DNA from 3 places in the Pseudomonas sp. FBCC-B35 genome. Region 1 is predicted to be linked to each of the others. Evidence: riboswitches for the same ligand, from Rfam matches in the RefSeq annotation. Region 1 holds a riboswitch; each other region holds the start of a gene.
The links. A riboswitch is a leader RNA that binds a small molecule or an ion and turns the genes downstream of it on or off. The one in region 1 is predicted to bind cobalamin.
Positions count from the first base shown of each region.

Region 1 (10,524 bases):
CTTGGTAAACGATCGTGACTGTCTCGAAACCCCGGTGCGGATGAGCCCCTACGCCGCGACGCGTCGAGGTGGGGGCGAAGGTGTGGGGCCCGGCGTAATCGAGAAGCAGAAACGGGCTGGTGCGACTGACGTCGTCGTCATAGGTGAACAGGCTTCGCACCGGAAAGCCATCGCCTACCCAGTGCCCGGCAGGATTGGAATGGGTATGCAAAATCGTCTTCATCGTGCGCTCCTCAACGTCCGGGTGCCACCTTAACGTTGCATCGACTCACGGGCTAGCTACCTGAAACGGTCCAGCCTGTTCTACCGGTAGGACGCTGGGTCGAAGGAAAGCCAGCACCTCCTGCGCCGCAGCCTCAGGGTATTCCTGCATGAAACAGTGTCCGCCGCCCACCTCCTGAACACTGACATGAGGGTTGAGCGCTGCCAGCCGTAACGCCGAGGCCCGCACATAAGGGTAAGTCTGGCTGCCGTACAGCACACGCGTCGACACGCCGATACGCGACAGGCTTGACCACAGGTGGGACGGATAGGTACTGAAGATGTCCACTTCGCGGCTTGGGCGACACTTGAGCAGCACGCCGCCCTCGCCTTCGGCGATCGCATGCGACACATAGGCCTGCAATGCCGCGTCGCTCCAGCCTTTGAAGATGCCCCGCCCTTGCAGGGAAGTCATGGCTGAGTGGCGGTCGGGCCAGGTGCTGCGCCTGCCGGCCGTTTTGCGCGCCAGCGCATGGTGCCGGTTCAGCCCGAAGCAGGCGGCCAGCTTCATCGAAAACAGCATGCGCCTACTGAAAATCACCGGGTCGAGCAGCACAGCGCGCTCGAACAACTGCGGCTCACTGGCCAGCAACAACCCGGTGAGCACCCCGCCGAAGCTGTGGCCGATGGCAAGGCGGGGTACGTCTGCGTACTCAGCCACATGCGCGCTGAAAGCTTCAGCCGCCAGCGCTGCCGTGCGATTCCAGCCACGGAACGGGCCTGCGTGGTCACTGTCTCCGTGCCCCTGAACGTCGCTGAGCCAGAGATCGAAGTGTTGCCCCAGTTGCATCAGCAGCGGTTGGTAGGCGAGCGAGCAAAACCCGTTGCCGTGCAGAAAGTGCAGCAGGGGCCGCCCTGTAGGCTCGCTGCGCCAGCCGCGCAGGGTGAACCCTTCGCTACAATCGTGGGACCACGGTGTCAGTTGCATGGTGGGCGCTGCCTTCTGCCTCAAGGGTGGAACGTAGATTCTACAAACAGCAGCGGGTAGAGCGAAACGACCAGCAGTGCAGCCATCAGGACATTGAACAGCATCAGCCAGCGTGGGTTTTGCAGCAGGCCACGAAGGGCACTGCCGAACATGACCCACACACCGACGCTGGGCAAGTTCACCAAGGCAAACACGGCGGCGATGACCACCACGTTGGCAACGTAGCCTTGCGCTGGGGTGTAGGTCGTTATCGCACCTATGGCCATCACCCAAGCCTTTGGGTTGACCCATTGGAAGGCAGCCGCGGCCCAAAAGCCAATCGGCTTTGGCTCTGCCGTAGAGGCGGTGCCAACCGGCCCTGAGGTGGCAATTTTCCAGGCCAGGTACAGCAGATAGGCCGCTCCGGCATAGCGCAACACGGTATAGAACGCAGGCCAGGCCTTGAAGACCTCTCCCAGACCCAAGCCGACGGCAAGGACCATGACCATGAACCCGACGCTGACGCCCAGCGCGTGTGGCACCGAGCGGCGCACACCGAAATTCACGCCCGAAGCCAACAGCATGGTGTTGTTGGGCCCGGGGGTGATGGAAGAAACGAAAGCGAACAGCACGAAGGCGATCAAGAGGTCGAGCGAGGCGAACATGACGGGTATTCCACTGGGTTCAGGAAAGGGTTCACACTAGCCCATAGCCCTTTGCCCCCTAGCAGTACAGATATAGAGAATTTTGCAGATACACATAGCTGTATCACTCGCAGCCGACAAAGGATAAGCGCTCGATGAGTCTTGTAATTCGCCCTGCCCTACGCACCGATGCCCAACAAATTCTGGACTTCATTACTGAATTGGCCGAGTACGAACGCGCCCGAGAAGAGGTACTGGCCACTACCCAGGACATCGAGCGCAGCCTGTTCGACGCCGACAGCACCGTTCATTGCCTGATGGCCGAACGTGAAGGCCGTGCGATTGGTTTTGCCATCTACTTCTACAGTTACTCGACCTGGCTCGGGCGCAATGGCATCTACCTGGAAGACCTTTACATCTCGCCCACCGACCGTGGCGATGGCGCCGGGCGCCAGTTGCTCAGGTACATTGCCAAGCAGGCAGTTGCCAAAGGCTGCGGTCGCCTTGAATGGAGTGTGCTGGATTGGAACGAGCCGGCCATCGGGTTCTATGACGCACTGGGGGCGCAACCACAAACGGAGTGGCTGCGTTATCGGCTCGATGGCGAGCGGCTGATTGCCTTCGCCCAGCAATGATCGAGCGTAGCCTGTGCATTTGACGCAACGCGGCCCGCGTGCTTTTCTATCGCATTGCGTCAGGTGCCCCGAGAGGGTGAAACGGGAAATCGGTGCGTCGCAGGCTTGCCTTACAGGCCTGGACTATTCCGGTGCTGCCCCCGCAACGGTAAGCGAGTGAGGCGTCTTTACCACTGTGCCGCCAGATACGGCATGGGAAGGTGACGCTGCCCAGGAGATACCCTCCTCCTCGCAAGCCCGGAGACCGGCCTGACGTTCATCAACACCCCGCGGTGGGCGGGCGCTGTCGCATTCCTGCGGGTATCGCCCGCAGCTGCCGCGCCTGCCCGTCGCCTACACGCAGAGGAAGGCGCCAATGCCCGTCACTACCCGCCCGCACGTTAGCAGCATCGTTGCACCCGTATCCCTCAGTCAACGCATTGTCGTGGCTGCAAGCGCCGGCCTGCTGGGCCTGTGCCTGGTTTACTTCGCCGGCTTCTCGCACATCGAAGCCGTTCATAATGCTGCGCATGACACCCGTCACAGCGCCGCCTTCCCCTGCCACTGAGTTGCCACCCATGATCACGCACATCGCCCGTACGGCGGGCTTCAGCGGACTGCTGGCGGCACTGTTGCTGACCGTACTGCAAAGTTTGTGGGTCAGCCCGTTGATCCTGCAAGCGGAGACATACGAGGCGTCGGCGCCGGCACATTCGCATGCCCAAGGTACCGAGGCCGCCCATGAGCACAGTGACGAGGCCTGGTCGCCTGAAGAGGGCTGGCAGCGCACGCTCTCGACCACCGGCGGCAACCTGGTGGTGGCGGTGGGGTTCGCCTTGATACTGGCTGGCTTGTACAGCCTGCGCCAACCGCGCACCACGGCCAGCGGTGCTGCCTGGGGCCTTGCTGGTTTCGCCGTGTTCTGTCTGGCGCCCACGCTCGGATTGCCGCCGGAGCTCCCGGGAACCGCGGCGGCTGACCTGGCGCAGCGCCAGGTTTGGTGGGCTGGCGCTGCGGGTGCCACGGCCGTAGGCCTGGCACTGCTGGTATTCGCCCGCCATTGGGCATTGAAGGTGTTGGGCGTCATTGTCCTGGTGTTGCCGCACGTCATAGGCGCCCCTCAGCCTGAAGTGCACCAGAGTTTGGCTCCAGCAGCCCTGGAGACCCAGTTCCAGGTGGCGTCCTGGCTTACCAATGCAGCATTCTGGCTCGCCCTTGGCCTGATCAGCGCAGGCCTGTATCGTCGCTTCAGCCGCTCGGTGTGAAGCCGTTCTATGCAGGGTTTGGCTGCCGTGGTGGTTGCCCGATGGACAGGTTGTTGACCTTGCTCGAACAAGGCCTCGCTCAGCGGGGCCTGGACGCTGCGTACCTTCACGGTATCGCCAGCATCGATCTCAAGGCGCACGAGCCGGGGCTGCATGCATTGGCGAGCCATCTGGCGCTGCCTCTGTTGTTCTACCCTGTATCGCACTTGAATCGCTTCGAAGCGCATTTGAGCCACCGCTCAGCCGTCGCTTTTGCGCACAGCGGGTGCTGGGGCGTGGCAGAGAGTGCAGCACTGGCAATGGCCGACCAGTACAATGGCGAAACGAAGCTTCTGATCACGCGTCAAACCCTGGGCCCTGCGACCCTCGCCATCGCTCATTGATCCCGCTCACCCTTGTCAATCATTCAGGAATACCATGACGGTTTATTTCATCGGCGCCGGCCCCGGCGACCCCGAGCTGATCACGGTCAAGGGGCAGCGCCTGATTCGCACCTGCCCTGTCATCATTTATGCCGGTTCCCTGGTCCCTCTTGCCGTTCTGGAAGGTCACTGCGCCGACACCCTGATCAACAGCGCAGAACTGCATCTTGAGCAGATCATCGACGCCATTGAGTGCGCCCATGCCCAGGGCAAGGATGTCGCACGCGTGCACAGCGGTGATCCGAGTCTTTATGGCGCTATCGGTGAGCAGATCCGCCACCTACAGCGTCTTGGCATCGATTATCAGATTGTGCCGGGCGTCACCGCCGTGGCTGCGAGCGCCGCGTTGCTGGGATGCGAATTGACCTTGCCCGACGTCGCTCAGAGCGTGATCCTTACTCGCTTCGCAGACAGCTCGCCCATGCCAGCCGGCGAGCAGTTGGAGGCGCTTGCGCGTCATGCCACGACGCTAGCCATTCACCTGGGGGTCAAGCACCTGGCACGCATCGTTGAGCAGCTGCGGCCTCACTACGGTGGCGACTGCCCCATTGCCGTGGTTTACCGCGCCACCTGGCCGGACCAGGACTGGGTGCGAGGCACACTGGACGACATCGTCGAGCGCGCCGCCCTCAAAGGTTATCGCCGCACCGCGTTGATTGTGGTGGGCCGAGTGCTGGGTGACACGCCGTTCGCCGAATCGGCCCTTTACCGTGCCGGACATGCGCACCTGTACCGCGCCTAGCTTGCGAGCCAGTTCCAGCCCGGAGCACACTGTCTTCCAGACCCTCCCGACAGGAACCACGCCTATGCTGGAATTACGCCCCAACTGCGAGTGTTGCGATGCCGACCTGCCCGGTGACAGCCTCGATGTCTTCATCTGCTCCTTCGAATGCACGTTTTGCCGAGGGTGTGCGCAGGAACGCTTGCATGGTCGATGCCCCAACTGCCAGGGCGTTCTTTCGATTCGTCCCGCGCGCGTGGGCAAAGCGTTGGCTGAACACCCTGCATCTTCACTGCGCGTAAACAAAGTACACACTGCCTGTACCTGATCATACGGTTCGGCAGCCAACGCGAGGCCACAAGCTGCTGAACCGCCCGCCTTTTTGTAGGATTTTTCATCGGCTCCTTCAAGGTTATTCAACACTTCTATACTCGGCATTATCAAAGTTCGGTAATGGTCGTATCTTGCTGCGCTTCTGACTAACCCGCTTACAGAAGTATTCCTGAGTGTCCCAGGAAGCGGACCATATCTGAACAGGAGTTTTCCCAATGACCAATGTGCTGATCGTGGACGACCACCCCGTCGTCCGTATGTCCCTGCGCATGCTGCTCGAACATGAACGTTTCAATGTCGTTGCAGAAGTGGGCAATGGCAGTGAAGTCGCGCAAATGGCACGCGAGCTCAAACCGGACGTGGTGATTCTCGACATCGGTTTGCCTGGGCTGGACGGAATGGAAGTTATCAAGCGCCTGCAATCACTCGATCAGGTGCCCAAGATCATGGTGCTCACTGGCCAGGCGACCGACTTGTATGTACGCCGCTGTCTGGACGCAGGCATCGGCGCATTCGTGACCAAGGATGAAGATCACGACGCCTTGCTGTTCGCGCTCAAGGCCCTGGTAAAAGGCTATTCGACGTTCCCGCAGATGTCGGTCAACAGCAATTCGCTCGAAAGCGAGCCCATGCGCCTGGCGAGCCTTTCCAACCGCGAAATGGAGGTTCTCAGGCGTCTGGCCCGTGGAGAAAGCAACAAGAACATCGGCAGTAGCATGAACCTCAGCGCCAAGACCATCAGCACCTACCGTGGCCGGATCATGGATAAGCTCAAGACCGAGTCGCTGGTGGAAATGGTGGACCTGGCCAAGCGCAACCACGTCTACTGATGAGCGGTGCATGACGATTAAACGTTTGCTGGCCAGTACCCTCCTGCTGATGGTACTGGCAGGGCCTGTCGCGCAGTCGCTGGCGAGCGAGACGCGCAGTTTGCTGGCCCGTTCGGTGAGCGCCACGCAGCCCTTGAATCTGCAAACGGCCGAGCGCCAGTGGCTGGACGCTCGCAAGCGCCTGGTGCTGGGCACCTCACGGCCGGACTATCCACCATTTGATATCAACGTAAGTCCCAGTGACTACGAAGGTCTGACAGCGGATTACGTCGGCATCATCGCTGAGTTGTTGGGTATAGCCGTCGAAGTAAAGCGTTTCGATAGCCGTTATCAGGCCATTGAGGCGCTGCATGAAGGACGTGTGGACGTACTGGGCAGCTCCAACAGCTTTGAGGCTGCAGACGCTGGGTTGAGCCTGAGTACATCGTATGCCGATGACCTGCCGGTGATCGTCACGCGCGAAGGCCAGCGTCTTGCACCGGCCCACGATCTTGCAGGGCTGCGTCTGGCCATGGTTGACCATTATCTACCCGCCAATCGTGCCCGCGCCCTTTACCCGGCAGCGCAGCTGGTTTTGTATCGCTCCACCCAGGCTGGCCTTGCCGCTGTGGCTATGGGCGAAGCCGATGCCTACCTGGGCGATGCAATCAGCACAGACTATCTGATCGGCAAGACCTTCAGAGGTGCCCTGCGGATCGATCACTTCTCACCCATCGTCCCAGAAGCGTTTGCCTTTGCAGTGGCACGCGATAACGATGCGCTGCGTCAACTGCTCGACAAGGCACTGCGCCGGATTGGGGAAAGCGAGCGCCTGGCCATCCTCAAGCGCTGGAGCAACAGCAATACCAGTCTTTTGTTGCAGCGCCACCTGAGTGTACTGACAGATGAGGAGCAAGCCTGGATCAAGGCTCACCCGGTGGTAGACGTGTTGATCAATCCGGCCTTGGCACCCTTGACGTTCTACGATGATCAGCAGCGACCCAGTGGCATAACCCTGGACCTGCTTAAACAAATTACCCTAAGGACCGGGCTGCATTTTCATACCAGGCAAGCCGAGTCTGCCCAGTCCATGATCGACCGTCTGGGCCAGCGCGACGCACTGATGATCGGCGCATTGGGTTACGGCGCTGAACGGTCCAAACAAGTGCGCTACACACGGCCCTACCTGATCAGCCCGCGCGTGCTCGTTACCCGCGTCGATAACCCTTCGCAAGCCGGCATCAAGCGCTTTGAACCGCAACGAATCGCATTTATCCGCAATTCTCCGCAACGCGCCATGCTCCAACAGCGCTACCCCCGGGCGCGGCTTGTCGAAGTCGACAACCCGCTGGACCTGATGGAGGCTGTGGTCAATCGCAGCGCTGATGCCGCGTTGAGTAGCCATATCAACGCGGCCTACTACATCAGTCACGTCTTCAAGAACCGCCTTCAGATCGCGAGCATCCTTGACGAAGACCCAGCCGTGGCGGCGTTTGCCGTCGCGGCCGATCAACCCCAACTGCAATCGATCCTGGACAAAGCATTGCTGAGTATAGCGCCCGAAGAACTTGAGCAACTGATCAATCGCTGGAGGACGAGCACCGTGGTCAGCGACAGCCCATGGCGCAACTACCGAGAACTGGCGCTCCAGGTGCTGGTGATTGCCGCGTTGCTGATCGCAGGTGTCGTCTTCTGGAACAGCTACCTGCGCAAAATGATCCAGAAGCGGGTCGAAGCCGAGCGCGCCCTGCAGACACAACTGGCGCTGAGCCGAGGCTTGCTGGAGCAACTTCGCCATGCCAAGGATGAAGCCGAGCAGGCCAGCCTCATGAAAAGCACGTTCCTGGCCACCATGAGCCATGAGATACGCACCCCCATGAACGCCGTGCTCGGCTTGTTGGAACTGGCGCTCGAGGACAGTCGCGCCGGTCGATGCGATACCCACATGCTCGAGACAGCCCATGAGTCGGCACTGGGGCTGCTAGGGTTGATAGGCGATATTCTCGATATTTCCAGGATCGAGTCAGGCCACATCAGTTTGCAGCCCATCCCCACCGACCTAGTGGACCTGGTGCGCGCTACCCTTCGCGTGTTCGAGGGCAATGCGAGGTTCAAGGGCCTTGAGCTCGCCTGTGACCTACCCACCGAACCGGTCTGGGTCCAGGTAGATGCTGCGCGCCTGAAGCAGGTGCTGTCGAACCTGATCAGCAATGCGATCAAGTTCACCGACCGTGGTGAAGTCCACACCGCGATGCGCACCTCGGTACAGGGCGAACTCCAGCGCGTCGAGCTCTGTGTGCGCGATTCGGGTATCGGCATAAGCCCTGCGGACCAGGCACGCCTGTTCAATGCATTCGTACAGGTCGACGGGCCCCGTGCGCGCCAGGGCACTGGGCTGGGCCTGGTCATCAGCCGTGCCCTGGCCGAGCTCATGGGCGGTACGCTGACACTGCAGAGTGTGGAGGGAGTGGGTACCAGGGTCCAGATCCTCATGGCCCTGCCCCAGTGTACGCCCCAGATCATTTCTGACGGGCAGGACCCAACCACGGGCCTTGATGCTTGCCCGTTGCACATCCTGGTCGTGGACGACTACCCGGCCAATCTGCTGTTGCTTGAACGTCAGTTGCGCGCCTTGGGCCATCAGGTGACCCAGGCGCAGAACGGCGAAATCGCGTTGCAGCTGTGGCGAGAAACGCGCTTTGACGTGGTGATCACCGACTGCAGCATGCCTGTGATGGACGGTCATGAGCTGGCCTGCTGTATCCGTGCTCAAGAACGCCAGCAAGGACTGTCGCCCGCGACGATTCTGGGGGTAACCGCCAATGCCCAGGCCGAAGAGCGGGAGCGATGCCTGGCGAGCGGGATGGATGACTGCCTGTTCAAGCCTATCGGCCTGCATGGCCTCAAGGCACACCTGCCGCAGGCGGCTCGCAAGCCACCAGCAGCCCCTGCACCTGCCCGGCCCGGCTGCTTGAACCTGGCCGAGCTGCGTCACTTGACCCGCGACGACGACGATTTGATCAGGCATCTGATCGAGCAATTGTCGCAAAGCGTGGCCGAAGACCTTTCAACGCTGCGCACCCTGGATGGGCAGCCGCCGGACGGGACGCTCAAGGCATTGGTTCACCGCATCAAGGGTGGGGCCAAGATGCTTAAGGTACGTCACTTGGTCGCCGACTGCGAAGCACTCGAGCAGGCGCTTGTAGCAGGTGATCCTGTAGACAACTTGTGTCGGGTACTCCAGGACACCCTGCAAACACTGCACAAAGACCTGATCGCTACCTTGGAAGCCATGCCCAGACCATCAGAGCCGAATTGAGTCACTCGCACCAGGTGCGCGTGAAACCGGTGCGCGTGAAACCTCAGGAGCTTTCTCGCACCATCAACTCAAACCCCAGGTCCTGCCGGGCTGGCGTCACGGCTTTGCCATCGAGCAGCGTCAACAACGCCTGGGCGGCGACACGTCCCACCGCAGCCCTTGGCGTGCGAATGGAAGTAAGCCTGGGCACCATGTGCGCCGAAGCCGGCAGATCGTTGAAGCCGACCATGGCCACCTGCTGCGGGACACGGATGCCCTGGCGCAGCGCTTGAAGCACCGCGCCTTGGGCAAGGTCATCGTTGCAAAAGAAGATGCCATCCACCTCGGGGGCTTGCCTGATCAGGCGGCTGAACAACTCCCCTCCCAGTGCGATCGAGGACGGGGCCGGGGTCAGGACCTCCCGCTCGGGCGCGTGCAATCCAGCTTCGGCCAGCGCTAGCCGAAAGCCCTCAGCCCGCTGCATGACCCGGGGATCCAGCTGTGCTGCAATAAATCCAGGCCGGGTGCAACCGCGTTCGATCAGGTGTTGGGCTGCGGCCCGGCCAGCCTGGTGTTGGGAAAAGCCTACCGCCAACGCGTCGGCCTCCCCGTCCAGTTCCATCATGTGCACGCAGGGTACGCCACTGGCCGCGAGCATCTGACGCGAAGCGTCGGTGCGTTCGAAACCGGTCAGCAGCATGCCACAAGGCTGATAGGCCAGGTAATTGCGAATGAGGTTTTCTTCCTCGGCGGTATCGTAGTGGTAGTTGCCGATCAGCACCTCCAGCCCTCGTGGGCGCATCACATCATGGATGGCTTCCAGTGTGTCGATGAACAACTGATTGGACAGCGACGGTATGAGCACCACGACCGAGTGGCTGCGGGCAGATGCCAACGCGCGGGCGGCGGGATTGGCCACATAGCCAAGGGTGGTGGCCGCAGCCACAACCTTGGCCGCGAGTTCAGGGGCCACGGTACTGACGCCGCGCAAGGCCCGGGATGCAGTGATGGGGGAAACCCCGGACAGTCTGGCGACTTCAGCCAGGGTGGGACGACCAGTTGTGCGCGAACCAATGCGGGCCATAATGTTGTAATTTTACTACTTGCAAGGACTGGGAACGGCCTCTAAGGTAGCGCTGTCTCAGGACGTAGGCAACGGCTGTTTGCAGGTTGCTCTCAGGTGATTGCCGCACGGCGTCCATACTGCGTAAGCACAAGATCAATAAACATTGGGGAGACCGCGCTGCCCG
Region 1 is NZ_CP101439.1:2,508,206-2,518,729, forward strand. It holds gene NMB38_RS11510 (pirin family protein) at 1-223, opposite strand, end outside; gene NMB38_RS11515 (alpha/beta fold hydrolase) at 269-1,189, opposite strand; gene NMB38_RS11520 (LysE family translocator) at 1,210-1,833, opposite strand; gene NMB38_RS11525 (GNAT family N-acetyltransferase) at 1,968-2,447, shown strand; cobalamin riboswitch at 2,492-2,714, shown strand; gene NMB38_RS11530 (CbtB domain-containing protein) at 2,803-2,994, shown strand; gene NMB38_RS11535 (CbtA family protein) at 3,005-3,691, shown strand; gene NMB38_RS11540 (cobalamin biosynthesis protein) at 3,733-4,074, shown strand; gene cobM (precorrin-4 C(11)-methyltransferase) at 4,109-4,855, shown strand; gene NMB38_RS11550 (DUF1272 domain-containing protein) at 4,920-5,162, shown strand; gene NMB38_RS11555 (response regulator transcription factor) at 5,383-5,997, shown strand; gene NMB38_RS11560 (transporter substrate-binding domain-containing protein) at 6,014-9,295, shown strand; gene gntR (HTH-type transcriptional regulator GntR) at 9,339-10,358, opposite strand.

Region 2 (10,524 bases), 930 kb from region 1:
CTTGACGGCGCCGGCTTTGTGCGTCGATCAGTTCGCGGATGCTGTGCGTACCATCGCCCATCACCTGCGCCGGGTGGCGAATCGCGGCCGCGACCACTTCATAGCCGATGACCACGATGCGCAAGTCATGCCCGGCATGGAAGCTTTCCAACAGCACGCGGCTGTCGAACTGACGGGCGTGTTCGACCGCACGCGTGACGTCTTCGAGGGTAGTGAGGTTGACCGCTACGCCCTGGCCCTGTTCGCCATCCACGGGTTTGACCACGACCGCGCCGTGGTCCTCGAGGAACGCCAGGTTGTCATCGGCGTTACCGGCCAATTGCTGTGCCGGCACAAGCAGACCTGCGGTGTGCAGGGCGTGTTGGGTCAGGCGCTTGTCCTGGCACAAGGTCATGGTCACGGCGCTGGTCAGGTCGCTGAGCGACTCCCGGCAGCGTACACGGCGACCGCCCAGGCTCAGGGTGAAGAGCCCGGCAGCCGCGTCGCACACCTGCACCTCGATACCCCGGCGCAGGGCCTCATCGACGATGATCCGCGCATAGGGGTTGAGGTCAGCCTGTGGCCCAGGGCCCAGGAACAGGCGTTCGTTGATGACGTTCTTGCGCTTGACGGCGAACGTGGGCAGGTTGCGAAAGCCCAGTTTTTCGTACAGGCGCTTGGCCTGGCGGTTGTCATGCAACACCGACAGGTCCAGATAGGCAAGGCCGCGGCTCATGAAGTGCTCGATCAGATGACGCACCAGTACTTCACCCACCCCGGGGCGGGTGCAGTGCGGATCGACGGCCAGGCACCACAGGCTGCTACCGTGTTCCGGGTCGTCGAAGGCCTTGGCGTGGTTCAAGCCCATGACACTGCCGATGATCGCGCCACTGTCTTCGTCCTCGGCCAGCCAGTACACCGGCCCACCCAGGTGGCGCGGGGTGAGCAGCTCCGGGTCGACGGGCAGCATGCCGCGTGCCTGGTAGAGCGTGTTGATGGCTTGCCAGTCACTGGGGTTTTGCGCACGGCGCACGCGAAACCCGCGAAATACCCGTTGCGCCGGGCGATAGTCGGTGAACCACAGGCGCAGGGTGTCCGAGGGGTCCAGGAACAGTTGCTGCGGCGCGTGTGCCAGCACCTGCTGGGGCGCTGCCACGTACAGGGCGATGTCGCGTTCGCCGCGGCATTCGCCCAACAGGTCTTCGGCTAGCTTGGCCGGGTCGGCATAGGTATGCCCGATCAGTAGTCGTCCCCAGCCACAGTGCAGGGCACGTGGCTGATCGTGAGGCTCGCTGCCATCGCCCGCAAGGCGTGCCTGCAGGCGCTCGTAAGAGGGCGCCTGGCCGCGCAGCAGGCGCTGGCCATAGGCCGTTTCGTGGGCTTTCATGGGTTCAAAGTCCTTGTTCGGTCAGCCACAGGTTCAGCGCCGCCAACTGCCACAGTTTGGAACCGCGCAGGGGGGTGAGCTGGCCGTGCGGGTTGCTTAGCAGACGGTCGATCATGGCCGGATTGAACAGGCCGCGGTCCTGGCTGGGGTCGGTCAGCAGGTCGCGGACCCAACCCAGGGTGGCGCCTTCGAGGTGCTTGAGGCCAGGCACCGGGAAGTAACCCTTCTTGCGGTCGATGACCTCGTGCGGAATCACTCGGCGCGCCGCCTCCTTGAGCACCTGCTTGCCGCCGTCGGGCAGCTTGAAGCGTGCCGGAATGCGGGCCGACAGTTCTGCCAGGCGGTAGTCCAGGAACGGCGTACGGGCTTCCAGCCCCCAGGCCATGGTCATGTTGTCCACGCGCTTGACCGGGTCGTCCACCAGCATCACCGTGCTGTCCAGGCGCAGGGCCTTGTCCACGGCGGCGTCGGCGCCAGGGCGGGCGAAGTGTTCACGGACGAAGTCGCCGGCGGCATCGTTCTCCAGCTGCCAGGCCGGCTGCACGGTGTCACGGTATTCGGCATGGCTGCGGTCGAAGAACGCTTCGCGGTACGCCGCGAATGCATCGTTGGCGCCATCGACCTGCGGGTACCAGTGGTAGCCGGCAAACAGCTCGTCGGCTCCCTGGCCGCTCTGCACGCCCTTGCAGTGCTTGGCCACTTCCCGCGACAGCAGGTAGAAGGCGATGCAGTCGTGGCTGACCATCGGCTCGCTCATGGCACGGAACGCCGCGGGCAGTTGGTCGATGATCTCGTGCTCGGCAATGCGCAGTTGATGGTGGCGGGTACCGTAGTGCTTGGCGATCAGGTCCGAGTACTGGAATTCGTCTCCGCGCTCGCCGCCTGCATCCTCGAAACCGATGGAGAAGGTCGACAGGTCATCCACACCCACTTCGCGCAGCAGGCCGACCAGCAGGCTGGAATCGACACCGCCGGAGAGCAGCACGCCCACGTCGACGGCGGCGCGCTGGCGGATGGCAACTGCATCGCGGGTGGCGTCCAGTACGCGTGTGGTCCAATCCTCGAGGGTCAGGTCACGCTCATCCGGGTTGGGGCCGTACTGGAGTTGCCACCAGGTGCTGCGCTCGACTTCGCCGTGGCGGTCGATGCGCATCCAGGTCCCGGGTTCGAGCTTTTGCACGTTGGCCAACAGCGTGCGCGGTGCCGGGACCACGGCATGGAAATTCAGGTAATGGTTCAGCGCCACCGGGTCGAGCATCGGGTCGATGTCGCCCCCTTTGAGCAGCGCCGGCAAGGTGGAGGCAAAGCGCAGGCGCTCGCCGTTGCGCGAGAGGTACAGGGGCTTTACGCCCAGGCGGTCGCGGGCCAGGAACAGGCGCTGACTGTCGCGCTCCCAGATAGCCAGGGCAAACATGCCATTGAGCTTGGGCAGCAAGGCCTCGCCCCAGGCGTGGTACCCCTTGAGCAGCACTTCCGTGTCACCGTCGGACCAGAAGGTATAGCCCAGGTCCAGCAGTTCCTGGCGCAGTTCAGGGAAGTTGTAGATGGCGCCGTTGAAGGCCAGTGACAGGCCTAACGTGCTGTCCTGCATGGGCTGGGCGGAGCCGTCGGACAGGTCCATGATTTTCAGGCGACGGTGGCCGAGGGCGATCGGCCCCTGGCTGTGAAAGCCCCACGCATCCGGGCCACGTGGCGCCAGGTGATGAGTGATTCGCTCAACGGCAGCCAGGTCGGCTGGGCGAGGGGCTTGACCGAGGGGGGTGAAACGCAATTCTCCAGCTAGTCCGCACATGTAACGTAAACCCTTTGAGTTTCGGCACTCATGGCGTCACTGGCTTTTCACTCGTACCCCATTTGTACCGCCTCCAAACGCCAGGGCTGATCAAGCCCCGCCCAATCGTGAGGGGGTGATCCACCTGGCGCATGCAGAGCAGCACCTGCACGCTGTGCCCGAGTTGCGCGGCGATGAATGCCGGGTTCATGCCGGCCACCAGGCACATGGTCGCGTACGTGTGGCGCGTGTCGTACAGCCTGCGTTACCTGATACCAAGCGTACGCAAAGCTGCCAGCCAGTAACGTTGTTGACTCGCTTCGGGGCGTATGAACAGCGCCGAACGGTCGTCTGTCCCACTGGGCGCGAACACGTCATCTGAACGCGCCTCGGTGAGCGGTCTGGGTTTTTCGAGGGCGTGCAAGGCCCGATCGTTCAATAAAACTTTACGTGGGCGCCTGGTTTTGGTGCGAATTTCGGTGATTCCTCGTGGCTGAAGTCCGCCTCTGTGGGTCGACGTCCAGCATCGATCCATCGCGTTCAAACCCAGTGCTACGCCTACCTGAGCGCGCCTTCGCACGCTCGGATGAAGCCCGCCAGGCGGGGGGCGTTAATCTTCGCAATGCCGTTCGTCGACGCTTGGCGGCGGCTCATCATCCACACGGGATGTTGACCCAGGACGATTTTGGTGGTCATCTGCGCGCCTGTTTCAGGTGCCCCCTGCCGCCGTGCATGGGGTGAAACGGGAAGCCGGTTCGTCGCCCCAGGGTGATCAGTCCGGCGCTGCCCCCGCAACGGTATGCGAGCGATGCTTTCGACAGACCACTGTGCCACAGGCATGGGAAGGTGACGGCATCATGACCCTCGCGAGCCCGGAGACCGGCCTGAAGCCTTGTTTGGCAAACCCGCGGTGGGCGGGCGCAGGCCGGTTTCCGTGGGCGCGTGCGCCTGCGCGTTCCCCATGCGTTGTTCCCTCCGGGATTCTTTCATTCCTGCTGCAAAAGGAAAGATATGTCCCGCTTTAGTGTTTTTCATACCCCTCAAGGGGCGTTGCTGGGTGCGAGCCTGGTGCCCTGTGTGTGCATGGCCGTACCGATTCAGGCAGCCGAAGACGGCCTTGCACTGGCATTGCCCGCCACGGCCATCACCGGCACTGCCGAGCAGAACCCTCCCATGGACTTGCACACCCCTGGCACCAGCGGTTCGCGCCTGCACCTCACGCCCTTGGAAACGCCAGCCAGCGTCACCAGCATCAGCGCCGAGCACATCAGTGGACGCAACAACGCCACGGTGCAGGAAGCAGTGACCCGCACCCCCGGCATCACCTTCATCGGCACGCCTGGCAACGGTGGCACTGCGCTTTCGGCCCGTGGCTTCACCGGGCACAGTTCGACCATGCAGCTGTATGACGGCACCCGCCTGTACGTGGGTGCTGGCACCGTCACGTTTCCCGTGGACACCTGGGCCGTGGACCGCATCGACGTACTGCGCGGCCCGGCTTCGGTGTTGTACGGGGAGGGCGCCACCGGTGCGGTGATCAACGTGGTGCCCAAGAAGCCCTTCGACGGCGAGGTTCGCAATCATGTCCGCCTGGGCTACGGTTCCCATGATCGCCGGCAGTTGGCGTTGGACAGCGGCGGTTCGCTGACCGATACCCTGAGCTATCGCTTGAACCTCAATAAACTGGACAGCAATGGCTGGGTCGACCGTGGTGAGTCAGCCAGCGTTGCTGTCAGCGGTTCATTGCGCTGGCAGCCGAACGACGATTTCAGCATCACCCTCAGCCATGACTACGGTGACCAGGATCCGCAGCAGTATTTCGGTACGCCGCTGGTCAATGGGCATTACCGTGAGTCGCTGCGTGACCACAACTACAACGTGGCCAATGCCGAGGTGCATTACAACGATCAGTCCACTCGCCTGGTCACGGACTGGGTGATCACCGACAACCTGACCGCCAGCAATCAGCTGTACTTCCTCAAGGCCCAGCGCCGGTGGCGAAATGCCGAAAGCTACACCTGGCTGCCTGGCGACCAGGTGCAGCGCAGCAGTTTCATCAGCATCAAGCAGACCCAGGAGCAGATCGGGGATCGCCAGTCGTTCACCCTGCAGCACGCGTTGTTCGGCCTGGACAGCCAGACCGTTGTTGGCGCCGACTACAATGCGATCCGCTTCGTGCGCAAACATGATTTTGGCAATACCTTTACCGACACCGTGCCACTGTCGGGCTCGGGCGGCGGAGACTACATCAGCACCGACCCCTATCGCTCGCGCGAAGCCAACCAGGCACGGCAATTCTCGCTGTTCGCCGAAAACCGCACGCAACTCACCGAGCGCCTGTCGCTGATCACCGGTGTGCGGCGTGATCAGGTGCATCTGAACCGTGACGATCTGGACACCGATACCCGCTCGGACCGCAGCCTGAGTGGCGACAACTGGCGGGCAGGCCTGGTGTTCGCGCTGACCGAGGACCTCTCGGTCTATGGTCAGTACGCCACCAGCACCGAGGGCGTGAGCAACCTGCTGACGCTCAGTACAGCGCAACAAAGCTGGGACCTGAGTACCGCCAAACAGACCGAAGTCGGTGTCAAACAGATGCTCCCTGATGGCCGTGGCGAGTGGACGCTTGCGGCCTACCACATCGTCAAGAAAAAGCTCTTGAGCAGCGACCCGCTCAACCCTGTCCTTCAGCAACAGGTCGGCCAGCAATCCTCGGACGGCATCGAGGCCAACTTGGCGTTGCGCCTGCCCTACGATGTGCAGCTTTCGGCCAACGCCGCCTGGGTGCGCGCGGAGTACGACGAGTTTGCCAGTGGCACCAGCAACTACAACGGCAATCGGCCGGTCGATGTGCCCCGGCGATCGGCCAACCTGTGGTTGAGCAAGGACTTTGGTCGGTTGCTCAGTGCCGGGGCGGGTGCGCGGTATGTCGACAGCCGCTATGGGGACAATGCCAACACCGTGCAGGTGCCGAGCTACACCGTGGTCGACGCCAACGTTGACTGGCACGTGCAGCCGGACCTGACCTTGGGCTTGCAGCTCAACAACCTGTTCGATCGCCAGTACGCGACCACCACCGGCAACAATGGGCGCCAGTGGTACCTGGGCGAGCCAAGGTCATTTTTCGTCACGGCGGATTACCGCTTCTGACCTGTTGCACCGGCCTTCGGGCTGGTGCTTGCTGGAGTGAATCCGATGACTCGACTGAGTATCGAGGGCCTGCATTGGGCAGTGCCCGAGGCGGGGCGCAGGGTGCGCCAGATCCTGCAAGGCGTGGACCTGCATGTGGACGACGGTGAGTGCGTAGGGCTTATCGGCCCTAACGGCAGTGGCAAGACCAGCCTGCTACGTTGCGCCTATCGCGCCACGCTACCCACCGCAGGCAGCGTCAGCTTGAGCGGTGCCGATATCTGGCAACGCAGCCCGCGCTGGTGTGCCCAGCGTATCGCGGTGGTGCTTCAGGAGTTTCCTGGCGAGTTTGGATTGAGTGTTGCCGAAGTGGTGGCCATGGGGCGCACGCCGCACAAGGCCCTGTTTGACGGCGACTCGCCCGAGGACCGGCAAAGGGTTGCTCACACGCTCGTGCTGGTTGGGCTGGCAGGTTATGACGGGCGCACGTTCGCTTCGCTATCCGGGGGCGAGAAGCAGCGCGTGCTACTGGCCCGGGCACTGGTCCAGGCCCCTGAACTGCTGATTCTCGACGAGCCAACCAACCACCTCGACCCGCGTTACCAGCTTGGGCTTTTGCGGCATTTGCGCAGCCTGGGGCTGAGCACCCTGGCCAGCTTCCACGACCTCAACCTGGCGGCGGCATTCTGCGACCGCCTGTACGTCATCGACGCTGGCCGAATCCGTGTCAGTGGCACGCCCCAGCAGGTGCTGACCGGCGAACTGATCCAGGAGGTGTTTGGTGTCCAGGCGCTGGTCGACCTTCATCCGCTGCACCCTTACCCCCGCATTACCTGGATAACCCGACCATGAACGCTCGCTTTCTGATTGCCCTGATAACGCTCTTGTTTGCGCTGCCTGCCGTGGCCAGCGAGTACCCGCTGAACGTGCGCAGTTGTGAGCGCCTGGTGACGTTCAACAAGGCTCCCCAGCGGGTGGTGGTGCACGATGTGAACATGACCGCCATGCTGCTGCACCTGGGGCTGCGAGACAGCATCATCGGCTACACAGGGTTCACCCGAAGTAAACACCGTGACCCATGGATTGACGCTGCGCTGGAGGGCATACCGCAACTGGCCAGTCGGTATCCTTCCATTGAAACGCTGCTAGCAGTCGATACCGACCTGTTTTTCGCCGGCTGGAACTATGGCATGCACGTAGGAGGGCCGGTCACCCCCGCGACGCTGGCACCCTTTGGGGTCCCGGTCTACGAGTTGAGCGAGTCCTGCTCTTGGGTCATGTCTGGCCAACGTGCGAGTTTCGATGACGTTTACCGCGATCTGGACAACCTGGGGCGCATGTTCGATCACCCGCGCCAGGCGCAAGCGCTGATCCACCAGATGCGCCAGCGAATCGCCACGGTGCAAGCGCGGGTAGGGCAGGCGCAACACCGACCACGGGTCTTTTTGTACGACAGCGGCGAAGATCGTCCGATGACATCGGGGCGTCTGGGCATGCCGCAGGCACTGATCGACGCAGCCGGTGGCGTGAACGTGATGGACGAGGTGGCCGCCAGTTGGACCCAGGTCAATTGGGAAAGCGTGGTAGAGCGCGACCCTGACGTGATCCTGATTGTCGACTACGGGCCAAGGACCTGGCAGCAGAAACGTGATTTTCTGATGCAGCAGCCTGCGTTGAAAGAGGTACGGGCCATTCGCGAGCAGCGCTTCTTACCCCTGACCTACCTGCAGGTCACCCCCTCGGTGGAGAACGTCGAGGCGGTGGAGAACATTGCCCGCGCCCTGCACCCCGAGCTGTTCGCAGCGGGGGCACCGTGACCTTGGCGCGCAGCCCGGTGCATTATGGTTGGCTGATCGTGATGCTGGTCATCCTGCTGGTGTCGTCATCGGTCGTGTCGCTGGCATTTGGCCCGGCATCGGTGCCCTTGACCCACGTCATCGGGATCGTCGCGCAGCAATTGGGCATCGACTGGGGGCCTGCGCTCAGCAAGAGCCAGGTGCACATCGTCTGGCTCATCCGTGCCCCGCGTGTGCTGTTGGGCGCACTGGTCGGGGCAGGGCTTGCCTTGGTGGGCACAGCCCTGCAGTCCGTCACCCGAAACCCCCTGGCAGATCCGCATTTGCTGGGCGTCAGCGCCGGCGCGGCGTTGGGCGCGGTGCTGGTGATGCTCTATGTCGGGGACTTTGTCGGTGTACTCAGCCTGCCGCTGGCTGCGTTCGCGGGGGCAATAGGGAGCATGCTGCTGGTGATCGGCGTGGCGCGTCGCAGTGGGCGCCTGGAAAGCGATCGCCTGCTGTTGGCGGGGGTCGCGGTGTCCTTCGTACTCATGGCCGTGGTCAACGTGCTGCTCTATACCGGTGACCAGCACGCTGCGGCGTCGGTGGTGTTCTGGATGCTGGGTGGGCTGGGGGCTGCCCGTTGGGAGGTCATCTGGCTGCCGGCACTGTGCGTGCTGCTTGGGCTGTGTGCCCTACAGGTGATGGGGCGCGGCCTGAATGCACTGATGAGTGGAGAGCAGACCGCGATCAGCCTGGGCGTCTGCGGCCGGCGCCTGCGCCTTCAGGTGTTCATCTGCACGTCCTTGTTGACCGGGGTGCTGGTCTCGCTGTCGGGCGCCATCGGTTTCGTTGGCCTGATGGTGCCCCACGTAGCGCGCCTGCTGGTGGGGGCGGACAATCGGCGGCTAATGCCGGTCAGTGCGCTACTGGGTGGGGTGTTTCTGGTGTGGGTGGATGTGGCTGCCCGTACCCTGATCGCACCGCAGGACCTGCCGATCGGCATTGCGACCGCAGCACTGGGCGGGGTGTTCTTCATGCTGTTGCTCAAGCGGTGACGCCACGGCAAGCCACGCTGGAGGGCTTGCCGTGGCCTGCATCAGAAGTCCAGGGTGAGCCCTGCATACAGCGCACGGCCGTCGCCCGGGGAGTGCAGTGACGCATCTGCCCCATCCGGGTCGTACCAGACGTACTCGAAGTAGCGGTTGGTCAGGTTCTTCAACTGCAAGTCCACGCTCATGGTTTCGCTGAGCTTGTAGGTTGCACCGAGGTTCATCAGTACGTAGCCGCCATACGTACCTTGGGTGTTCTCCCGCTCCAGGTAGTAGTGGGTCTGCCCGTTCGCCCAGGCAGTCAGCTGCAGTGCGGGCGTGGCCTGGTAGCTGATGCCGGTGTTCCACAGATGGTGGGGCACGTGATCGATTTCCTGGCCTTTGCTGCCTGGTAACGCGCTGCTGGGCTCAAGGATCTTGGAGTACTGCCACGAGTACGACATCCATACCTCGGTGCGCTCGTCCGGGTGCAGGTTGACCTGCAGGTCGTAGCCCCAACGGCGTGTCTCCCCGACATTGTCTGACTCCCCGCTGGGGTCGTTCAGGCGCCGGCTCACTTCGCCAGAGGCATCCTGACGCCAGTAGGCCACGCGGCCATCGACCCAGCTGGCCGGGGTGAACTTGATGCCGGTTTCCCAGCCTTCGTTGATCGAAGGGGCCAGGTCCTCGTTGCGCGGCGGCACCTTGTACGCTGCGGCGCCGGTCCCGACCTGGAAGGTGCGGCCCCAGTTGGCATAAACGCTGGCGAACTTCCATGGCGAATAGACAATGCTGAGCTTGGGCTGTTTGATCAGCCCGTAGTCGTTGATGTCGTAGCCCTGCCCGGTCATCTTGTTGGTGAAGTCACCACTGATCTTGTCCACCCGGTAGGCCGGCACGATCTTCAACGATTCGAACGGCTCGATCTGCGCCTGCACGTAGGCACCGACCGTGTTGAAGTCGAAGTCCTGGTCGCGTGTCTGCGCCTGGCGTACACGCTCCACGGTGCGGTAGCGCTCGCTGCGGTTCTGTTGCTTCTGCACATCGCTGCCACCTTCCAGCGCAAAGGCGTGCAGCCAGTCCACCTGGGGTCGCCAGGTCAGCGAGGTGATGGCGCCGTACTGGTCCTCGTAGGTGTCGCGCTCCTGCTGTGAACTCGTGCGCCAGTACTGGGTCCAGCGACGGTCGTCATAGGTATTGAAGTAGGTCTTGGCCGACCAGGACAGGGTCTCGGCCAGGTCGGCGTCCAGGTGCACACTGACCTGATTCATTCGCCGCGTGCCTTTGTCCGTGGCGTTGTAGTCATTACTCATGCGCGGATGATGGCGGGCGTCATCCTCGGTCAGGTAGCCGGCCTCCTGAGCTTCTGACTCGTAGTGGCGGGCGATCAGGCCAAGGCGATAGCTGCCATCGTCAGGGGTATAGAACCACTTGCCGCCAAAACTGTAGCGT
Region 2 is NZ_CP101439.1:3,433,670-3,444,193, reverse strand. It holds gene ngg (N-acetylglutaminylglutamine synthetase) at 1-1,366, opposite strand, end outside; gene NMB38_RS15590 (N-acetylglutaminylglutamine amidotransferase) at 1,371-3,158, opposite strand; cobalamin riboswitch at 3,832-4,039, shown strand; gene NMB38_RS15585 (TonB-dependent receptor) at 4,149-6,287, shown strand; gene NMB38_RS15580 (ABC transporter ATP-binding protein) at 6,333-7,118, shown strand; gene NMB38_RS15575 (ABC transporter substrate-binding protein) at 7,115-8,083, shown strand; gene NMB38_RS15570 (FecCD family ABC transporter permease) at 8,080-9,099, shown strand; gene NMB38_RS15565 (TonB-dependent receptor) at 9,141-10,524, opposite strand, start outside.
Region 2: linked by a shared signal. The riboswitch ahead of NMB38_RS15585 (TonB-dependent receptor) and the one ahead of NMB38_RS11530 (CbtB domain-containing protein) in region 1 are both predicted to bind cobalamin.

Region 3 (10,524 bases), 1.1 Mb from region 1:
CAGTTGGTGCGCCTGTATGCGCTGGCGCCGCAAGTGCTTGACTGGCTCGAGCACGTCGCCTTGCCTTGGGTGCAGGGGCGCCTGGGCCTTGCCGACGGGTTCTGGAAATTCGACAAGATCAAGGCGGCCATCGGCGCTCACATGGGGCAGACCACCGATATCGTCAGCATGCTCTTGTCCCAGGCAACGGCCTCCAGCCTGGCGTTGATGGCCTGGGTGGCCAACATGGTGCTGATTCCCGTGGTGGGGTTCTACCTGTTGCGTGACTGGGACTTGATGATGGCCAAGTTGCGCAGCTTATTGCCGCGGCAGAGCGAGCCGAAAGTCGTCGAGCTGGCCAGCGAGTGCCACGAGGTGCTGGGTGCGTTCGTGCGTGGGCAACTGCTGGTGATGGTCGCGTTGGGCATCATCTACTCGGCAGGCTTGATGCTGGTCGGGCTTGAACTGGGGTTGTTGATCGGCATGCTGGCCGGTCTGGCGGCCATCGTCCCCTACATGGGCTTCATCATTGGCATCGGCGCGGCGCTGGTGGCAGGACTGTTTCAGTTCGGTGGCGATCTGTATCCCATGCTCGGCATCGTTGCGGTCTTCATGGTCGGTCAGGCACTCGAGGGCATGGTGCTGACACCGCTACTGGTAGGCGACCGGATCGGTTTGCACCCTGTGGCGGTGATCTTCGCCATCCTGGCCGGCGGTGAGCTGTTCGGTTTCACGGGCGTGCTGCTCGCGTTGCCGGTGGCGGCGGTCATCATGGTGCTGCTGCGCCACGTGCACGGCTTGTACAAGGAGTCGGACATGTATGCAGGGGATGCTCAAGTCCCAGTCCCCCTCGATCCCCCCGCACCCGATCAGCCGTGACAGGGCGGCAGGTGAGTCTCGGGTTAGCGCTGGGAGAGTGCAACCCATTGATTTTGCTTGGACTCTGCAGCGGCGTCATTGTGCACCCCGCTTGGCAGGTATAGACTTTGCAGATTGTCCACAAAAGGCCCCCTGCGGTCCTGTCGACCGCCCGCGAGCATGAAACCACCGATCCAGTTGCCCCTGGGTGTGCGCCTGCGCGACGACGCCACCTTCATCAACTACTATCCGGGCGCCAATGCCGCTGCGTTGGGGTATGTCGAGCGGCTTTGCGAAGCCGACGCCGGCTGGACCGAGAGCCTCATCTACCTGTGGGGCAAACAAGGCGTGGGCCGCACGCATCTGCTGCAAGCAGCCACCCATCGTTTCCAGCAACGGGGCGAGCCTGCCGTCTACCTGCCCTTGGCGCAGCTGCTCGAACGCGGTACCGGTCTTCTGGACTACCTGGCCCAGTACGAACTGGTGTGCATCGATGACCTGCACGTCATCGCCGGCAAGCCGGACTGGGAGGAGGCCATGTTCCACCTGTTCAATCGCTTGCGCGACAGTGGCCGTCGGCTGCTGCTGGCAGCATCCGCTTCCCCGCGGGAATTGCCGGTGAAGCTGCCTGACCTGAAATCCCGCCTCACCCTTGCCCTGGTGTTCCAGATGCGCGGGCTGTCCGACGAAGACAAGCTACGTGCCTTGCAATTGCGGGCATCCAGGCGCGGCCTGCACCTGACCGACGAAGTGGGTCACTTCATCCTTACCCGCGGCGCGCGCAGCATGAGTGCGCTGTTCGATCTGCTGGAACGGCTCGATCAGGCATCTCTGCAAGCCCAGCGCAAACTCACCATTCCTTTCCTCAAGGAAACCCTGGGCTGGTGACCCCCTGAAAACACGGGGCCAGAGCCATCCCACGGAAAAGTCACATCTTTTTCGATAAAATTTGCAAATGGAACTTATAGTGGGCATAGTTCCACCCCACTAAAGGATTACAGACACGGTTGTGCCCATGCTCAAGCGCTTCGCACCCCTCGTGCCACTCGCACTCGTGACCCTGCTTTTTGGCTGCGCGGCCCAAGGCCCGGTATCCCAGCCTCAGGATCACACCCCGGTCGCCGTACAGCCGGCGATCAAGGCCAAGGCCTCGTCTTCGCCAGTGTTTGGCGAACCCCAGGAAGTGGCTACTGACGATGAACTGGAGGTCTTCTCCAGCAGCAAGCCCTATCAGCTGCCAGTGCTGGCCGACAGCATTCTGGAGCGCGGCATGTCGTTGATCGGCACCCGCTATCGCTTCGGTGGTACCTCGGAGCAGTCCGGCTTCGATTGCAGCGGCTTCATCGGCTACCTGTTCCGCGAAGAGGCAGGCATGACCTTGCCGCGCTCTACCCGCGAGATGATCAACGTCGATGCGCCGAAGGTGGCACGCAACAAACTCAAGCCTGGCGATCTGCTGTTCTTCAGCACCAACGGCCGTGGTCGTGTCAGTCATGCTGGCATCTACCTGGGCGACAACCAGTTCATTCACTCCAGCAGCCGCCGTAGCGGGGGCGTGCGCATCGATAGCCTCGGTGACCGTTACTGGAGCAAGACCTTCCTCGAGGCCAAACGTGCCTTGGCCATGGCGCCGACGCATATCGCGCGCAACTAATGGCAATCTGATGTGTCCTAACCACGGCGTCGCTGCTTTGCAAAAAAGCTCGACGCCGTGCGTATTTACAGAAAGCGTCTAATCTAATTTCTCAACTCTATCCCGCTGCGGCCCAGCGTTCCCATACAGGATGTTTTGGCCATGACAACGATGGCGCGCTTCGCTTTCATTTCCCTGGCAGCCTTATTGGCGGCCTGCTCCAGCCAACCTCAGGCGCCTGCCCCTGTGCGGGTTGTGCAGCCTCAGGTTACCTACAGCCAACCCAGCTTCTCGCCCACTGCCGATGACGTACTGATTCGCGCCATTGGCCTGGTTGGGACGCCCTACCGCTGGGGCGGCAATACGCCCGATTCGGGTTTCGACTGCAGTGGTCTGATCAAGTACGTCTACCGCGATGCCGCCGGCATCAGCCTGCCGCGCTCCACGCGGGAGATGATCGGCATGCGTGCGCCTACCGTGGATGTGAAATCCTTGCAGTCGGGTGATCTGGTGTTTTTCGCGACCAGTGGCGGCTCGCAGGTGAGCCATGCCGGCATTTATGTAGGGGACGGGCGCTTCGTGCATGCGCCTCGCACTGGCGGTACGGTGCGTTTGGACTATTTGTCCAACAGCTACTGGGCCAAGGCCTACCTGCAGGCCAAGCGGGTCATCCCTCAGGGGCACCTGGCACAGAACCCCTGAGACGGGTTACCGAGCTTTGCTGACGCGCCAGATGGCATTGCCCACATCGTCCGCGACCAGCACGGCCCCGCGACCCTCCAGGGCAACCCCCACCGGGCGGCCCATGGCTTGGCCGCCTTCATCCAGAAAACCGTCGAGCACGTCCATGGGCCGGCCCGACGGTTTGCCTGAGGCGTCGAAGGGTACGAATATCACCTTGTAGCCGCTGTGGGGCTTGCGGTTCCAGGACCCATGCTGGCCAATCAATGCGCCTGCTCCAAAACGAGCAGGTAGCACATCCGGCCCGACGAAGGCCAATCCCAGTGAAGCAGTATGCGGTCCAACGGCATAGTCGGGTACCTGTGCTCGGGCGACCTTGGCGGGGTCCTGGGGCTGCACGCGCTCATCCACGTGCTGGCCGTAGTAGCTGTAGGGCCACCCATAGAATCCACCCGCGTGTACCGAGGTGATGTAGTCCGGTACCAGATCGCTGCCGATTTCGTCACGCTCGTTGACCGCCGTCCACAGTGCGCCACTGTTAGGCTCCCAGGCGAGCCCGTTAGGGTTGCGCAGGCCGGTGGCGAACAGGCGGTGCTTGCCGGTGCTGGGGTCGATCTCCCAGATTGCGGCGCGACCCTGCTCCTGGTCGAGTCCGTTTTCACCCACGTTGCTGTTTGAGCCCACGGTGACGTAGAGGCGCTGCCCATCAGGGCTTGCGATGACATTCTTGGTCCAGTGGTGATTCAACGGGCCGGCTGGCAGCAGGGTAACTACTTCTGCCGGGCCGGTTACCTGGCGTGCCCCGGGCTGGTAGTGAAAACGCAGCAGCTTGTCCGTATCGGCTATGTAAAAATCATTGCCCACCAGCGCCATCCCAAAGGGCGAGTTCAGCCCGTCGGCAAAGGTATGGCGGATTTCCGCAACGCCATCCTGGTCGGCGTCGCGCAACAGGGTAATGCGATCAGGGCTGGGCACGGCAGCCCCCGCGCGTGCCATGACCCGCTTCATGGCCCATCCGCGGATACCCTTGGCGTCTTCGGGCTTGGCAGGTGCGTTGGTTTCTGCCACCAGCACGTCGCCATTGGGTAGCACGTACAGCCAGCGCGGATGGTCGAGGTCACCGGCAAAGCGCGACACCTGTAACCCGGGTGCAGCCTGAGGCATGCGCCCGGCGGGCCAGCCGACGGCTGGCGCGATGTTCACGGTGGGGAGCAGGGTCTTGGCGGGGGAGGGCAACTGCGGCGCAGGGCCGGTGCCGTCGGCCACTGTCAGGCGCGCCGTTTCGCCGCAGCCACCCAAGCCCAGGCTTACAAGAAGTGCAACAGGCAGTGCCACGCGGTTCATGGTCGACGTCCTCGGCAGGTTCTATTGATTCAGAGGCTGTGGAACGCGGCGGGTTCAGTCGCACAGGCGGCGGAGCTGACGCGGGTGGCTCGGCCATCCCTCCTGCGCCGCCAGGCGAGCCGCGTCGATTGACGCTCCGGGTGCAACCCTCTAACCTTCGCGCGTGTTTCAGGTGCCCCGCCAGCAACGTCTGGCCAGGGTGAAACTGGGAAGTCGGTGAGTGCCCACAGGGTGCGATTCCGGCGCTGCCCCCGCAACGGTAAGTGAGTGACGGCCGCGCAGGGCCACTGGGTGACCATACCCGGGAAGGCGCGCAGGTCAGGGCCAGCGGCCCGCTCACGAGCCCGGAGACCGGCCTGATACTGCCAACGGCATCACGGAGGGTGATGCGCGGTGACCACTGGCCTTGGCCAATGCCCCTGCGCGCGCTCCGTTTGCCTGCCCATTCCCTGACACGGCGCTCGATCGTGGTGTCAGCCAGCGGAGAACCTCCCATGAGCGACGCCACCGAGCGCGACGAACGCCATCTGGCACGGATGCAGCGCAAGAAAGCGGTCATCGACGAACGCATTGCCAATTCCCCCAACGAATGCGGCCTGCTGCTGGTGCTCACCGGCAATGGCAAAGGCAAGAGCAGCTCGGCCTTCGGCATGCTTGCCCGGGCCCTGGGCCACGGCATGCAGTGCGGGGTGGTGCAGTTCATCAAGGGCCGCAACAGTACCGGCGAAGAGCTGTTCTTCAGGCGCTTTCCCGAACAGGTGCGCTATCACGTGATGGGCGAGGGTTTCACCTGGGAAACTCAGGACCGCCAGCGTGACATTGCGGCGGCAGAAGCGGCATGGGCCGTCTCCAGGCAACTGCTGCAGGATCCTGCGGTGCAGTTCGTGGTGCTCGACGAGCTCAACATTGCGCTCAAGCACGGCTACCTTGATCTGGACCAGGTGCTATCGGACATCCAGGCTCGCCCCCCCATGCAGCACGTCATCGTCACCGGTCGCGCGGCCAAGCCGGAAATGGTCGAGCTGGCCGACACCGTGACCGAAATGGGCATGCTCAAGCACGCCTTCCAGGCCGGTATCCGTGCCCAGAAGGGCGTCGAGCTGTGAGCCAGGCCCGCCATTGCCCCGCCGTCCTGATTGCCGCGCCGGCTTCTGGCCAAGGCAAGACCACGGTCACTGCCGCGCTGGCGCGCCTGCACCGCAATCTGGGCCGCAAGGTGCGGGTGTTCAAATGCGGGCCTGACTTTCTCGACCCCATGATTCTCGAACGCGCCAGCGGTGCCCCCGTCTGCCAGTTGGACCTGTGGATGATCGGTGCCGAGGAAAGCCGCCGGCTGCTCTGGGAGGCGGCAGGTGAAGCCGACCTGATCCTCATCGAAGGGGTGATGGGGCTGTTCGACGGCACCCCTTCGAGCGCCGACCTGGCACGTCACTTCGGCGTGCCGGTGCTGGCGGTTATCGACGGTACGGCCATGGCCCAGACCTTTGGCGCGCTGGCCCTGGGCCTGGCGCGTTATCAGCCGGATCTGCCGTTCGCCGGGGTGCTGGCCAACCGGGTGGGCAGCCTGCGTCATGCGCAACTGCTCGAAGGCAGCCTCACCGAGGGCCTGCGTTGGTATGGCGGCTTGTCCCGCGAGCGCGGCATCGAACTGCCCAGCCGTCACCTGGGGTTGGTGCAGGCCAGCGAGTTGAACGACCTGGACGCACGCCTGGACGCTGCCGCCCAGGCATTGGGCGCCAGTTGCGATGCCGCCTTGCCACCGGCGGTCACCTTCGAACCGGCCGATCCGTTACCCGCCCAGGCCACCTTGGCGGGCGTACGTATCGGTGTGGCCCGCGACGAAGCCTTTGCCTTCCTCTATGGCGCTAACCTGGACCTGTTGCGCCGTCTAGGCGCACAGGTGCAGTTCTTCTCCCCCCTGCATGACGTCGAATTGCCCCCAGTGGACAGCCTGTACCTGCCCGGCGGTTACCCCGAGCTGCACCATCATGCCTTGGCGCGCAACACCTCGATGTGCCAGGCCATCCGCGCCCATCATGCCCAGGGCAAGCCGTTGCTCGCCGAATGCGGCGGCATGCTGTATCTGCTCGACGCACTGACCGACGTGGCCGGGGACAGGGTCGAGTTGCTTGGGTTGCTGCCGGGGGAGGCGACCATGCAAAAGCGCCTGGCGGCCCTGGCTCTGCAGGCGGTCGAACTGCCCGAGGGCATGCTGCGCGGCCATACCTACCACCACTCCTTGACCAGCACCGCGCTCGAGCCGCTGGCACGTGGGTTGAGCCCCAACGGTGGGCGCGGCAACGAAGCGGTCTATCGCCTGGGCCGCCTGACCGCGTCCTACGTGCACTTCTACTTCCCCTCCAACCCGGAGGCAGCCGCAGCGCTGCTCTGCCCATGAACGAACATGCGTTCAGCGACCAGGAGCGTGCCGCGGTCTATCGCGCCATCGGCGAGCGGCGCGACATGCGCCATTTCGCCCAAGGCGAGGTGGCGCCGCAGGTCATGACACGGTTACTCAGCGCAGCCCACCAGGCACCGAGCGTGGGCTTGATGCAGCCATGGCGGTTCATCCGCATCACCGAGCGGGCCCTGCGTGGGCGCATCCAGGCCCTGGTGGAGGCCGAACGGGCGTTGACTGCACAAGCGCTGGGCGAGCGCTCGGACGAATTCATGAAGCTCAAGGTAGAGGGCATCAACGAGTGCGCCGAACTATGGGTCGCCGCCTTGATGGACAACCGTGAGCCTCACATTTTCGGGCGCCGCACCCTGCCTGAAATGGACCTGGCCTCGCTCGCCTGCGCGATCCAGAACCTGTGGCTGGCCGCCCGTGCCGAAGGGCTGGGCATGGGCTGGGTATCGCTGTTCGATCCCCAGGCGCTGGCAGCGTTGCTTGGCATGCCCAGCGGCGCCAAACCCGTGGCCGTGCTGTGCCTGGGGCCGGTGGCGGCATTCTATCCTGCGCCCATGCTGGTCATGCAGAGCTGGGCCGAAGAACGACCGTTGCACGAGATGCTGTTTGAAAACCGGTGGGGAGAAGGCGCATGAGCGTGGCGTTGCTGAGCGTGGCCGGTGTGGCCCTGGATGCGTTGCTCGGTGAGCCGCGGCGGCGCCACCCGCTGGTTGCTTTCGGCAACATGGCCAGCAGCCTGGAGCGGCGCTTCAATGCCGGCGGGCGCGGTTGGCGCAGTCATGGCGTGAGCGCCTGGTTCCTGGCCGTGGTGCCGCTGACCTTGCTGGCCCTCATGCTCTCCTGGCTGCCGGTGATCGGCTGGCTGGTCGATGTGCTGGCGCTGTACTGCGCCCTGGGGCTGCGTAGCCTGGGCGAACATGTGCTGCCGGTGGCCACGGCCTTGCGCCAGGGCGATCTGGAAGAAGCACGGCGGCGAGTGGGGTATCTGGTCAGCCGTGAAACCCGTGAGCTGGACGAGACGGCGGTGGCGCGGGCGGCCACCGAGTCGGTGCTGGAAAACGGCAGCGATGCCGTGTTCGCCGCCTTGTTCTGGTTTGCCGTGGCCGGGGCGCCAGGGGTGGTGCTTTATCGACTGAGCAACACCCTCGATGCCATGTGGGGCTATCGAAACGAACGCTTCGAGCGCTTCGGCTGGTGCGCGGCGCGCATCGATGACGTACTTAACTATGTGCCGGCGCGCCTTGTCGCACTCACCTACGCAGTGCTGGGCAAAACCCGCCTGGCGCTGGCCTGCTGGCGCCGCCAGGGGCCGCTATGGGACAGCCCCAATGCTGGCCCGGTCATGGCGGCCGGGGCAGGGGCGCTGGGTGTCGAGTTGGGCGGGCCGGCGGTGTACCACGGCCAACTGCACGACCGCCCGCGCCTGGGCGACGGCCCTGCGGCCAGCCCCGATGCCATCGAGGGCGGCTGGACACTGGTGCAGCGTGGGGTATGGCTGTGGCTGTTGGTGTTGTGTCTGGGAGCTTACCTGAATGCTTGAACATGGAGGTCGGCTGCTGCGTGCGGTTCGGCAATATGGCATCGCCCGCGAGCAGTGGCTGGACCTGTCCAGTGGCATTGCGCCCTGGTCCTTCCCGATACCGCCGATCCCTATCGAAGCCTGGGCACGCCTGCCGGAAACAGACGATGGCCTTGAGCAGGCGGCGTGCAGCTACTACGGCGCCACGCGACTGCTGCCCGTGGCGGGCTCACAGGCTGCCATCCAGGCCCTGCCCCTGTTACGCAGCCCGAGCCGAGTCGGAGTGCTGACACCCTGTTATGCCGAGCACCCCTATGCCTGGCAGCGGACTGGGCACACGTTGCTTGAGCTGGATGAGCACCAGGTCGACGACGCGATCGACAATCTCGACGTGCTGGTCTTGGTCAATCCGAACAACCCCACCGGCCGCGTCGTGCCTGCGCCCACACTGCTGGGGTGGCATCAGCGCCTGGCAGCACGCGGCGGCTGGCTGGTGGTCGATGAAGCCTTCATGGACAACAGCCCCGCAAACACTGTGATCAAACGTGCCGAATGCCCGGGTTTGATAGTGCTGCGCTCGTTCGGCAAGTTCTTCGGCCTGGCCGGTGTGCGCCTGGGCTTCGTGGCCGCAGAGCACAGCGTGCTGCAGCGCCTGGCCGAATTGCTCGGCCCGTGGACCATCAACGGCCCCAGCCGGGTGCTGGCCCAGGCCAGCCTGACCGACCTGGCCACGCAGCAGCTGCAGCGCCAGCGCTGTGCAGGCGCCAGCGAACGCCTGGCGGCTTTGCTGTCCCATGCAGGGCTGGCGCCCGCCGGCGGCTGTGACCTGTTCCAGTACGTGCGGTGCGAGCATGCCGCCCGGTTGCACGATCACCTCGCACGACACGGGGTGCTGGTGCGCCTGTTCGAGCAGCCGGCGGCCCTGCGTTTCGGGTTACCGCCCAGCCAGGCGGACGAACGACGATTGGCCCAAGCCCTCAGTGCCTACCGCAAGGACCTTACATGACGACCCTGATGGTACAAGGCACCACCTCCGACGCCGGCAAGAGCACCCTGGTGACTGCCCTGTGCCGCTGGCTGCTGCGCCAGGGCATCGGCGTGGTGCCGTTCAAGCCGCAGAACATGGCCCTCAACAGCGCCGTGACCGCCGACGGCGGCGAGATCGGCCGGGCCCAGGCGGTGCAGGCCCAAGCCTGTCGCCTGGCGCCGCACACCGACATGAACCCGGTGCTGCTCAAACCCAACAGCGACACCGGCGCCCAGGTGATCATCCATGGCCGTGCGGTGACCAGCATGAACGCGGTTGCCTACCATGATTACAAGGCCATTGCCATGCAGGCCGTGCTGGCCTCGCACCAGCGCCTGAGCCAGGGCTGGCCGGTGGTCATGGTGGAGGGCGCAGGGTCGCCGGCCGAGATCAACCTGCGGGCTGGCGACATTGCCAACATGGGGTTTGCCGAGGCCGTGGACTGCCCGGTGATTCTAGTCGCCGACATCAACCGCGGGGGTGTGTTCGCCCACCTGGTCGGTACCCTCGAACTGCTGTCGCCCAGCGAGCAGGCGCGCGTCAAAGGGTTCGTCATCAACCGCTTCAGGGGCGACATCGCCCTGTTGCAACCCGGGCTCGACTGGCTGGAGCAGCGCACCGGCAAACCCGTGCTCGGCGTGCTGCCGTACGTCACCGACCTGCACCTTGAAGCCGAGGACGGCATCGACCGGCGCCAGGGCGAAAAGCAGCAGCGTGTGCTCAAGGTGATCGTGCCTGTGCTGCCACGTATCAGCAACCACACCGACTTCGACCCGCTGCGCCTGCATCCGCAGGTCGACCTGCAGTTCATCGGCCCCGGTCAACCGGTGCCGCCAGCGGACCTGATCATCCTGCCAGGCTCCAAGAGTGTCCGTGGCGACCTGGCGCAATTGCGTGCGCGCGGCTGGGACAAGGCCATCGAACGCCATCTGCGCTATGGCGGCAAGGTGATCGGTATCTGCGGCGGCCTGCAGATGCTTGGGCGCGAGGTGCACGATCCGCTGGGCCTGGAAGGCGCTGCAGGCTCCAGCCCCGGGCTCGGCCTGCTGGACTACGCCACGGTGCTGGAAGCC
Region 3 is NZ_CP101439.1:3,562,129-3,572,652, reverse strand. It holds gene NMB38_RS16235 (AI-2E family transporter) at 1-858, shown strand, start outside; gene hda (DnaA regulatory inactivator Hda) at 1,018-1,725, shown strand; gene NMB38_RS16225 (C40 family peptidase) at 1,853-2,491, shown strand; gene NMB38_RS16220 (C40 family peptidase) at 2,633-3,172, shown strand; gene NMB38_RS16215 (PQQ-dependent sugar dehydrogenase) at 3,179-4,495, opposite strand; cobalamin riboswitch at 4,649-4,869, shown strand; gene cobO (cob(I)yrinic acid a,c-diamide adenosyltransferase) at 4,990-5,601, shown strand; gene NMB38_RS16205 (cobyrinic acid a,c-diamide synthase CobB) at 5,598-6,893, shown strand; gene bluB (5,6-dimethylbenzimidazole synthase) at 6,890-7,540, shown strand; gene cbiB (adenosylcobinamide-phosphate synthase CbiB) at 7,537-8,445, shown strand; gene cobD (threonine-phosphate decarboxylase CobD) at 8,438-9,430, shown strand; gene NMB38_RS16185 (cobyric acid synthase) at 9,427-10,524, shown strand, end outside.
Region 3: linked by a shared signal. The riboswitch ahead of cobO (cob(I)yrinic acid a,c-diamide adenosyltransferase) and the one ahead of NMB38_RS11530 (CbtB domain-containing protein) in region 1 are both predicted to bind cobalamin.